DNA from 3 places in the Mesorhizobium sp. M5C.F.Ca.IN.020.29.1.1 genome. Region 2 is predicted to be linked to each of the others. Evidence: riboswitches for the same ligand, from Rfam matches in the RefSeq annotation. Region 2 holds a riboswitch; each other region holds the start of a gene.
The links. Region 2 has a riboswitch for thiamine pyrophosphate ahead of EOA85_RS14580 (YkoF family thiamine/hydroxymethylpyrimidine-binding protein). Riboswitches for the same ligand answer to the same signal wherever they lie in the genome.
Positions count from the first base shown of each region.

Region 1: linked by a shared signal. The riboswitch ahead of EOA85_RS28600 (HMP/thiamine-binding protein) and the one ahead of EOA85_RS14580 (YkoF family thiamine/hydroxymethylpyrimidine-binding protein) in region 2 are both predicted to bind thiamine pyrophosphate.
Region 3: linked by a shared signal. The riboswitch ahead of thiB (thiamine ABC transporter substrate binding subunit) and the one ahead of EOA85_RS14580 (YkoF family thiamine/hydroxymethylpyrimidine-binding protein) in region 2 are both predicted to bind thiamine pyrophosphate.

Region 1 covers NZ_RZSW01000517.1:1,253-4,517, reverse strand. The annotation lists gene EOA85_RS28605 (sulfite exporter TauE/SafE family protein) at 121-897, opposite strand; TPP riboswitch at 1,149-1,261, shown strand; partial or broken gene EOA85_RS28600 (HMP/thiamine-binding protein) at 1,252-1,401, shown strand; gene EOA85_RS28595 (ABC transporter permease) at 1,481-2,281, shown strand; gene EOA85_RS28590 (ABC transporter ATP-binding protein) at 2,278-3,036, shown strand; gene EOA85_RS28585 (ABC transporter substrate-binding protein) at 3,033-3,265, shown strand, end outside.
Region 2 covers NZ_RZSW01000153.1:3,565-6,829, forward strand. The annotation lists gene EOA85_RS14570 (aspartate aminotransferase family protein) at 1-314, shown strand, start outside; gene EOA85_RS14575 (alcohol dehydrogenase family protein) at 323-1,432, shown strand; gene EOA85_RS14580 (YkoF family thiamine/hydroxymethylpyrimidine-binding protein) at 1,442-2,050, opposite strand; TPP riboswitch at 2,041-2,153, opposite strand; gene EOA85_RS14585 (DUF2934 domain-containing protein) at 2,481-2,849, shown strand; gene EOA85_RS14590 (hypothetical protein) at 3,202-3,265, opposite strand, start outside.
Region 3 covers NZ_RZSW01000213.1:813-4,077, forward strand. The annotation lists partial or broken gene thiP (thiamine/thiamine pyrophosphate ABC transporter permease) at 1-725, opposite strand, end outside; gene thiB (thiamine ABC transporter substrate binding subunit) at 851-1,864, opposite strand; TPP riboswitch at 1,908-2,022, opposite strand; gene EOA85_RS18030 (thiamine diphosphokinase) at 2,125-2,769, shown strand; gene EOA85_RS18035 (ABC-F family ATP-binding cassette domain-containing protein) at 2,771-3,265, shown strand, end outside.

The DNA.
Region 1 (3,265 bases), on a different contig from region 2:
CGGTTGTCCAAGGAAGCCAAACATCAAAGGGGTCTCTTCGTTCCATTTGGGAACTGAGTTTTCGTTTCCGGCACGGCCGCCGGGGAAGCGACGCCGACAACTTTTTCGATGTGCCTCAGTTTACACCCATTCGAAGAGTTGCGCGGTTTGCCAGCCCGCCAGCAGTATAATGAGAATGCCAACGAGCCTGAGAAGCGTCTTTTCTGCGATTGACTTCACCACCCAACCGGCCATCGGCGCTGCGACTACGCCGCCAAGGATCAAGCCGGCGACAGAGAGTAGATTTTCCGTTAGCTCTCCTGCCTCCGCCCAATGGCCCGTTAGTAATGCAAACAAGAAGGTCAGAGACACCGAGAGCGTGATGAGGAACTCGCTCGCATTTACTGTTCCAATAACGTAGCGGGGCGTCCCGCCAAAACCGAGAAGGCCCGTCGTTACGATTGGTCCCCATCCGCCACCCCCTGCGGCATCGAGAAATCCACCACCAAGCCCAAGGGGAGGCACCACGCCCGCAGGGACCGGTTTGCTTGGGATCCGCCGGAAGGAACGGAACAGGAGCCAAGCTCCGACGAGCGCAAGGTATGTCGTCACATATGGCTTCATGATCGCCCCCTCAAACGAGGTGAGCACAAAAGCGCCGAGAACGCCGCCGAGCACGCCAAATGGCATCAGCCGCCAGAAAAGTTTCCAGTCGATATTGCGGTGATAGAGGTGAGCCGAACCCGAGGCCGCAGTGGTAAACAACTCAGCCGCGTGAACTGAAGCCGAAGCGTGTGCAGGAGACACGCCAAACCCCAGCAGCGTTGTCGAGGAAACCACGCCGTAGGCCATGCCGAGAGCCCCGTCGACAGCTTGAGCTACAAACCCTACGAGCGCAAAAAGGATAAATTCTTGCATTTGGCTCTCCAACAAAGCGCGGTCGTAATGGGCGAAATAGAAACCCGCTGCCTACAACGAATGCAATTCATGCTTCCACAATTCACCAAACGCCTGGCATCGACAATGGCGACGAACGGGAAACTGTCCACTCGATCGTCGCCTTTCCGCACCCGCTGCGATCGCATAGCACTGCGGCCCACCTCCTCCGACCCGAAGTTTCACGGGGCCGGACCCTGACTTGCAGCTCCACCCCATATCTGTTTAATTGCCGCCATCCACAGGGGTGCTCCGTATCGTCGGGGCTGAGAGATGGGCTGCAAGCCCGTAAACCCTAGAGCTGATCTGGATAATACCAGCGGAGCGAGGCGGGCGATGTTTTCTGACGTACAGATTTCTCTTTATCCGAGGACCGGCGATTTCGTCGGTGTCGACATCTCCGCGCTCGATGCGCTCGACCCTTGTCGCGATCGGTTGCGCATGGGCACAGGCGATATTTCGACGCTCCCGGTTGGCACGCCCGAGGGCCATGTCACGACCGACCTCACGGTCTCGGCCAACAGCCCGGCCCCGCGCTGATCTTTTCGCGCCAGACAGGTCTCGCATGTCCCAATCTTTCTCCGCCGCGCCGCGAATCGCAGCCTTGTTCGCCAAGATCGGACCGGCCTTGCTATCTGTCGGCACGCTGGTTTTGGCTTGGGAGCTCTATGCGCGCATCTCGGGCATCTCGCCCACCACGCTGCCCGCGCCGTCACGCATTCTCGCCCAGGCCATCCAGCAGCGCCAGGCGCTGTTCGACAACACTGTGCCGACCACCAGTGCCACATTGGTGGGCTTCGCCTGCTCGCTGGCCGTTGCCTTCCTTCTTTCGGTGCTGATCGATTTCTTCAAACCGCTGCGCCGCGCCCTGTTCCCGGTCTTCATCATTAGCCAGACGCTGCCGCTGGTGGCGATCGCCCCGCTGGTCATTCTCTGGTTCGGCTTCGGGCTGACGCCGAAGATCATGCTGGTCGCCCTCGTGACTTTCTTTCCCATGCTGGTCGCGCTGGTGCAGGGTTACGAATCGACGGATCGGGACATCTCGGCGCTTCTGAGTTCGATGGGCGCTTCCCGCATGCGCATTTTCCTGCTGGCCCGCCTGCCCTCCTCGCTGCCCTATTTCTTCGCCGGGCTGCGTATCTCGATCACCTACGCCGTGGTGGGCGCCATCTTCGCGGAATATGCCGGCGCGGCCAAAGGGCTCGGCATCTACATGCTCAACGCCAAGAACAATTTCCGGCCCGATCTCGTGCTCGCAGCCGTGCTGATCAGCGCCTTGCTCACGCTGGCCCTGTTTGCCGCCACGGTGCTGATCCAGCGCGCCGCCATGCCATGGGAGCGGCTCGATGCCGCACGAAAATCATGAGCAGGCGGCTGGAGCTGCGCCAAGTCAGCAAGCGTTTTGGCGACATTGACGTGCTTGCCGGCATCACCCTGCATGTCGAGCCGGGCGAATTCGTTTCAATCCTCGGCCCCTCCGGAGCCGGCAAATCCACGATCTTCAAATTGCTGACGGGCGGTCTCGAAGGCTACGGCGGCGGTGTCGACTTCGACGGGCGGCCATTGGCCGACGCGCGCCGACCGTTTGCCTTCATGCCGCAGCACGATGCCCTGATGCCTTGGCGCACGGTTATCGACAACACCGCGCTCGGTTTGGAAGTGCAAGGCATGTCCCGCAAGGCGGCGCGCGACAAGGTGGCGCCGCTCTTCGGCGAATTCGGCCTTGCGGGCTTCGAGCAAAGGTATCCGGCGCAGCTCTCGGGCGGAATGCGCCAGCGCGCCGCGCTGTTGCGTACCGTCGTGCAGGACCGCGCCATGCTGTTGCTCGACGAACCGTTCGGCGCACTCGACGCCCTCACGCGCACCGGCATGCAGCGCTGGCTTGCGATGATGTGGGACCGACACCGCTGGACCGTCCTGCTGATCACCCACGACGTGCGCGAGGCAGTCTTCCTGTCCGACCGCATCTATGTGCTGAGCAGCCGCCCCGCCCGCGTGCTGCGCGAAATCGCCATACCTCTTCCGCGCCCGCGCACGGATCTTGTCTCGCCGGAAGCCAGCGCCATCGAAGCCGACATCCTCGATACCCTGCTCGATCCACAGCCCGCCCAAAGGACATGACCATGCTTTCCAGACGCCTCTTCATCGCTGCCGCATTGATCTCCGGGCTCGGTCCCGTCACGTCCGTCCGCGCCCAGCAGACTGTCACCGTCGCACTAGACTGGACGCCGAACACAAACCATGTCGGGCTCTATGTCGCCCAGGCGAAAGGCTTCTACGCCGAGGCCGGGCTCGACGTGCAGATCCTGCCCTACAGCGACACTGCGGCCGGTACGCTGATCGCCAACCG
Region 2 (3,265 bases):
CCGGCGCCTATTTCCGCGCCGAACTGGCGAAAGCCGTCGGCGGCCACAAAAATGTCGGCGAGGTGCGCGGCGACGGCATGCTGGCGGCAATCGAATTCGTCGCGGACAGAAATGATCGCGTGTTCTTCGATGCATCGCAAAAGATCGGGCCGCAGGTCGCAACCGCCCTCGCCGCAAGCGGTGTCATCGGCCGCGCCATGCCGCAGGGCGACATTCTCGGCTTTGCGCCGCCGCTCTGCCTCACCCGCGAAGAGGCCGACATCATCGTCTCGAAGACGGCCGATGCGGTGAAAAGCGTGTTTGCAAACATCTGAAGATCGACATGAACGCCATGACCAAAACCCTCCCCGCCACCATGGCCGCCGTGCAGCTGACCGGTCACGGCGGGCCGGAAAAGCTCGTCTACCGCACCGACGTGAAAGTGCCCTCGCCCGCCCCAGGTGAAGTGCTGGTCAAGGTCACCGCTTGCGGCATGAACAACACCGATGTCTGGGTGCGTCAGGGCGCCTATGGCACGGAGCAAGATGCTGCCGCGGTATCGACTTGGCGCCGCCAAGGCAACACGCTGACTTTCCCGCGCATCCAGGGCACAGACACGGTCGGCCACATCGTCGCCGTTGGCGATGGCGTCTCGCCGGACCGTATCGGCGAGCGGGTGATGGTCGATTTCTCGATCTACAACCGCGACGACGATTCCCTCGCCGACATCGACTACATGGGCCACGGCCGTGACGGCGGCTATGCCGAATACCAGGCTGTGCCAGCCGAGAACGCCCATGTCGTCGATACCGAAATGACCGATGTCGAACTTGCCACCTTCTGCTGCGCCTATCTCACAGGCGAACAGATGCTGGAACGTGCCGCACTAAGAGCTGGCGAGCGTGTGCTGGTCACTGGCGCTTCTGGCGGCGTCGGCTCCGGCATCGTGCAGCTGGCGCGGGCGCGCGGCGCCATCCCCTATGCCGTCGTCGGCAAGGGCAAGGAACAGGCGGTGCTCGACATCGGGGCCGAAGCGGTGATCACTCGTGGCATCGCCGACCTGCCCGCCGCCGTGAACGCAGCGACCGAGGGCCGGCCGATCGACGTGGTTGCTGACCTGGTCGGCGGCGCCATGTTCAACGACCTCTTGCGCATCCTCAGACCCGAAGGTCGCTACACGACGGCCGGCGCGATTGCCGGCCCGGTCGTGCAGCTCGATCTGCGCACCATGTATCTTAAGCAGTTGCAGCTGCACGGGTCCAGTCAGGGCACGCGACACGATTTCCGCCGCATCGTCGGCTACATCGAGGACAAGAAAATCCGGCCGCTGGTCGGCGGCGTCTACAGGCTGTCCGATTTCCACCGCGCCCAGGCGGATTTCATTGCCAAGGATTTCGTCGGCAAGCTGGTGGTCGTTCCGGATGCCGTTTCGGATCTCGCTGCAGCCCGTTGACAGGCAAGGCTAACGAGGGCTCGGGCTGTTCGCCGACACGGTAAGGTCGAGCGCCACATGGCCTTGCGGCGCGCCGAAGCGAAGGAAAGCTTCCGACAGCGTCGCGAACACCGGTCCAGCGTCGCCCCTCAGCTTCGTGCAGAAATTCTTCGACCTGTCGAAGACCCCCGAGGCCTTGAGGAAGTCGATGCAGCCGTAGATCTCGTCCATGTGGTGGCCCTCGCCGAGCGGATAGAGCGAGAACTGCGCGGCGACCTCTTGTCCGAGTTTTTTCGCACCGTCGACATGCGCCCGCGCCGCGCCGATGCGCTCGGCCAGGGACAGCTCGTGGCTGCTGCCGGAAATCGGTGTGCAGATCGGATCGTCAGGCTCGCCAGGGCAGCCACGCGACACCGTTGCCGACAACACGCAATGCACACCACTTGCCGCCGCCGAGGCGAACAGATCGCGTATGGCCGGAAAAAGCTGTTCCGGCGGGCCGACGATCAGCGTCGAGATGTCGTCGGTCTCAATGCGGAAATTCGGCCGATAGAAATCCATCGCCGAAAGTGCCCTAAGGATGACGCCGACGAAGTCATCGCACATCGGATACAGGGAAATCTGTGCACCTGAAAACATAGTCGCCTCGCTCCGCTGGCATTACCCAGATCAGCTTGAGGGACCGAAGGCTTGACGCCCACCATCTCAGCCCCGGCAATACGGAGCGCCCCTGTCGATATGGGCGACGTAGCACCCGCGGAAAGGATGTTCAAGCAATGGCCAGCCCTAATTTAGTCTGGCATCGTGCTGCAGGAGCCGAACTTTCTCCTGAAGCGCGTTTCCGTAGGGAAAACAATGCTGCACCCTTCAGCGCGATGGACGACTTGCTCTCGAGCACCGCACTAGGATTTGCTCCGGGCCACCTAGCGCATCGCAGCATCGCAACGCCGCAGGCATGGTCTTCCGGAAGCCAGCCTTCCGGGTCCCCTCTTTGTCTGAAATCGGCGTGCAGGGTGGGATCGTTCCGACGCTCCTTCGCGTTGGGTGAAACCCACAAGGAGGAACGACCATGTCAGACGACAAACACGAACGCATTCGACGCCGCGCATATGAGATCTGGGAACGAGAAGGCCAGACGCACGGTCTGCACGAGCGCCATTGGAATCAGGCGACCGTCGAAATCGAGAACGAAGACCGCTCGCTTGGTGCTCGCCCACCGGCGATATCTGGTGCCGATGTGCCAGCTCCCACGCAGACCCAAAGCCGAGTGAAGAAAGGCAACCGCGCCGCTGGTCAATCGGATGTTGAGGCAGCGGAAGCGCTGGCGATGAGAACAGGCATCACCGGCGACCAAGCTCAAGACCTCATCGACCGCCTTGGTGACGATCCGCTGGCACTCGAAGAGGCGGCGCGGAGCCTTAGAGCATCCGAAAGGTAAACGCCGGCTGTCCAGGCAGCCCATCGCTGTACTCGACACACCGCCGCAGATTTTTCCCACAAGCGGACCGCCGCACCGGCCAAACAAATGAAAGCCCGCGCCTCTCGCGGAGAGAGCGGGCCGATCGGGTCGCGGTCCTGTTTCATGACCTTGGACTGAGATCGCGGTTTCGCCTTCGACGCTCGATGATGCGTCCGTTCGACGAGCAGCGTCGGCTGCCATCAGCGCCGGGTGTTCCAGCCTCACGACGAGCGGGCCCTGTCCTGATGAGTTCCGTCAGCGTCGCCGAGCGCCACGTTCCCCACACGAAGTCGAGGTCTGCCCGCATCGCGTGTGGGTAGAAAGCAGTGCATCAGCCCGGTTCGATTATCGTTCCCTCCACAAAACCAGTGAGGAAGGTTTTGACCTGTCGATCA
Region 3 (3,265 bases), on a different contig from region 2:
CGGGCAGGATCGAAATCGAAACGCAGCGCCTGATAGATGGCGACCTCCAGTGTCGTCGCGCCCGGCCCACCGCCCAGCGTGAGCACGATGGTAAAGGATGTGATGCAGAGCATGAAGACAAGCCCGGCGACCCCTGGCAGTGCCGCACGCAGCGTCGGCCATTCGATCAACCGGAATGCGGGCCTGGCGCCCATGCCGAGCTGGCTTGCCAGCCGCCACTGGTCGGCCGGCACTGTCGCCAGCGCCTCGAGGAACAGCCGCGTCGCCAGCGGCAGATTGAAGAAGACATGGGCTACGAGGATGCCGGACAGGCCGTATATGCCCGGCCAGCCCTGACCGCCAATCGCGGTGAGCACGCCGGCGAAATAGCCGGCACGGCCATAGAGAGCCAGAATGCCGAGTGCGGCGACGATGGCCGGCAGCGCAAGCGGCACGGCGAAGAGCTGCAGGATCAAGCCACGACCAAAGAAGCGCGGATGCCGCGACAGCGCCCGCGCAACGAACAGCGCCGGCACGACGGAAAGCAGTGTCGACAGCAAAGCCTGCCACAGCGTGAAACGGGCGACACGGAAGAGGTAGGAATCGAAAGTCGACGCGGCGCCGGTCGGGTTGCGTGTAGCTTCAAGGATGAGCCCGGCGAACGCTCCGCCGATCAGCAGCGCAACAGCGGCAAGCGCGATGGTGCCTGCGGTGACGCGGGGATCGGCAGGATATCCGGTATGCATGCCGCCCTGCCTGGTTCAACGATCGTCGAAGCAGAAAATATGGCTGAGGCCGAGTTCCCGCCCACGCCCCTCTGTCCTGCCGGACAGAGGGGGGCACCGTAAAGTGATCATCTTTCAATCACAAGCTACTTGCTCATCACCGACAGCCATTCGTCGACCCAGGCCTTGCGGTTGGCGGCGACCTCTTCGGGGCTGAACAGCAAAGTCTTGGTCGGCTTGACGAGCTTGTCGAAGGCCGGATTGAGCGGCTTGTCAGTTTTGCCGGCAGGAAACATCCAGTTGGTCTCGGGGATGACATCCTGGAATTTCGGCCCGGTCATGAAAGTCAAGAACTGTTTCGCCAACGGGTTCTTCGCACCCGTGGTGGTTATGCCGGCAACCTCGATCTGCAGATACTCGCCCTCCTCGAAGGACGCCGCCTGATAGCGTTCGGTGTTTTCGGCGACCATGTGATAGGCCGGCGACGTGGTGTAGGACAGCACCATCGGCGCCTCACCCTTGGTGAACAGGCCATAGGCCTCGCTCCAGCCCGGCGTCACGGTGAGCACCTTTGCCTTAAGCTTGGCCCAGGCTTCCGGCGCCTTGTCGCCATAGACCGACCTCACCCACAACAGCAGGCCGAGACCGGGCGTCGAGGTGCGCGGATCCTGGATGACGATCTTCTCATCGGCATTGCCGTCGACCAATTCCTCCAGGCTCTTCGGCGGGGTCTTTAGCTTTTCGGTGTCGTAGACGACGGCGAAATAGCCATAGTCGAACGGCACGAAAATATTGTCGCTCCAGCCACCCGGCACATTGACGTCGATGACGACGCCATGCGGCGAAAACAGGCCGGTGGCCTTGGCTTCCGCCGTCAGATTGGTGTCGAGGCCGAGCACGATGTCGGCCTTGGTTGCGGCGCCTTCCAGCTTGACGCGGTTGAGCAGGGCGACGCCGTCGGCGACCGCGACGAATTCGAGAATACAGCCGCATTCGGCCTCGAAGGCCTTCTTCACCGCGGGGCCTGGACCCCAGTCGGCGGTGAAGCTCTCATAGGTATAGACGGTGAGTTTTTCCTGCGCGGATGCCGGCCCGATGCCGGCGAGAAGGGCCGCCGCAAGCAGCATTGCCGAAACAAGAGTGGATAAAAACGTGCGCATCGGCGCCTCCTTCGTTCACGTTGAAAGGAATTGAGGCGTCGGGCTGTCCGAAACGTCTAATCCCTCCGCCGGTACAAACCGGATCAGGTTCAGCGGGTTGGCATGGTTGCCTCTCAGCTGGTCCGCGAAGATCGCGTCCAGCACCCCGTTAGAGCGTTTCGACACATAGGCCCGGCCCAGGTGTGGCGCAAGCGGAAGTTTGCCGGGCATCCGGAACGCGGCCTTCCGTTTCGCAAGCAGGGCTGGTAAGGGCCACGCATATGAGCAAATTCACCATCCTGCTTGGCGGCGATCTTATCCGCACGCCGCTGCTCGACCGCCAGGTCGCTGGCACGCGTGTCATCGCCGCCGACGCCGGCATGAGCCATGCCCGGACGCTGAGCCTGACGCCGGAACTCTGGGTCGGCGACTTCGATTCGGTGCCGGCGGATCTGCCGGACGAGCTGGCCGCCGTGCCCCGGCAGGTGTTTCCGGCAGAAAAGGACAAGACCGACGGCGAACTGGCTATCGCCGCCGCGCTCGAACGCGGCGCGACCAGCCTCGTGCTTGCCGGCGCGTTCGGTGGCAAGCGGACCGACCACGCCTTCTTGCACCTGGCGCTCAGCCTCCGACTGGCCGAGGCAGGGACGGACGTGCTTTTGACCAGCGGCGCACAGGAAGGCACCCCCTTGCTTCGCGGAAAGGCCGGCTTCGACTACGCCGATGGCACGCTGTTTTCGATTCTCGGCTTTTCCGACCTTTCCGGCCTGAGCGTGACCGGCGCCAAATGGCCGCTGAACCATATCGAGGTGGCGTTCGGCTCGTCGCTGACCATTTCCAATGAGGTCAAGGGCCGGCTCGAAATCGCGCTGGGCAGCGGCCGCGCGCTGTTGCTCGCCCACCCATTCCCCCTTACCGAAAGCTGACATGGCGCCGCCACTTCTCAATCTCGACGGGATAAAACTGACCTTCGGTGGCACGCCGCTGCTCGACGGAGCGGAACTGACGGCGTCGGCGGGCGACAAGATCGCTTTGGTCGGCCGCAACGGCTCGGGCAAGTCGACGTTGCTCAAGATCGCTGCGGGATTGATCGAGCCGCAGGACGGCGAGGTGTTCCGCCAGCCTTCGGCGACAGTGCGCTACCTGCCGCAAATGCCCGACATGGACGGTTTCGCCAGCGTCCGCGCCTACGTCGAGGCGGGGCTCGGACCCGCCGACGATCCCTACCGCGCCACCTATCTGATGGAGCACCTCGGCCTGTCCGGCGAGGAACCGCCGAACGATCTCTCCGGCGGCGAGGCGCGCCGTGCTGCCCTCGCCCGCGGCATGGCGCCGGAGCCCGACATTCTCCTCCTTGATGAGCCGACCAACCATCTCGACCTGTCGGTCATCGAGTGGCTGGAGGAGGAGCTTGCCCGCACC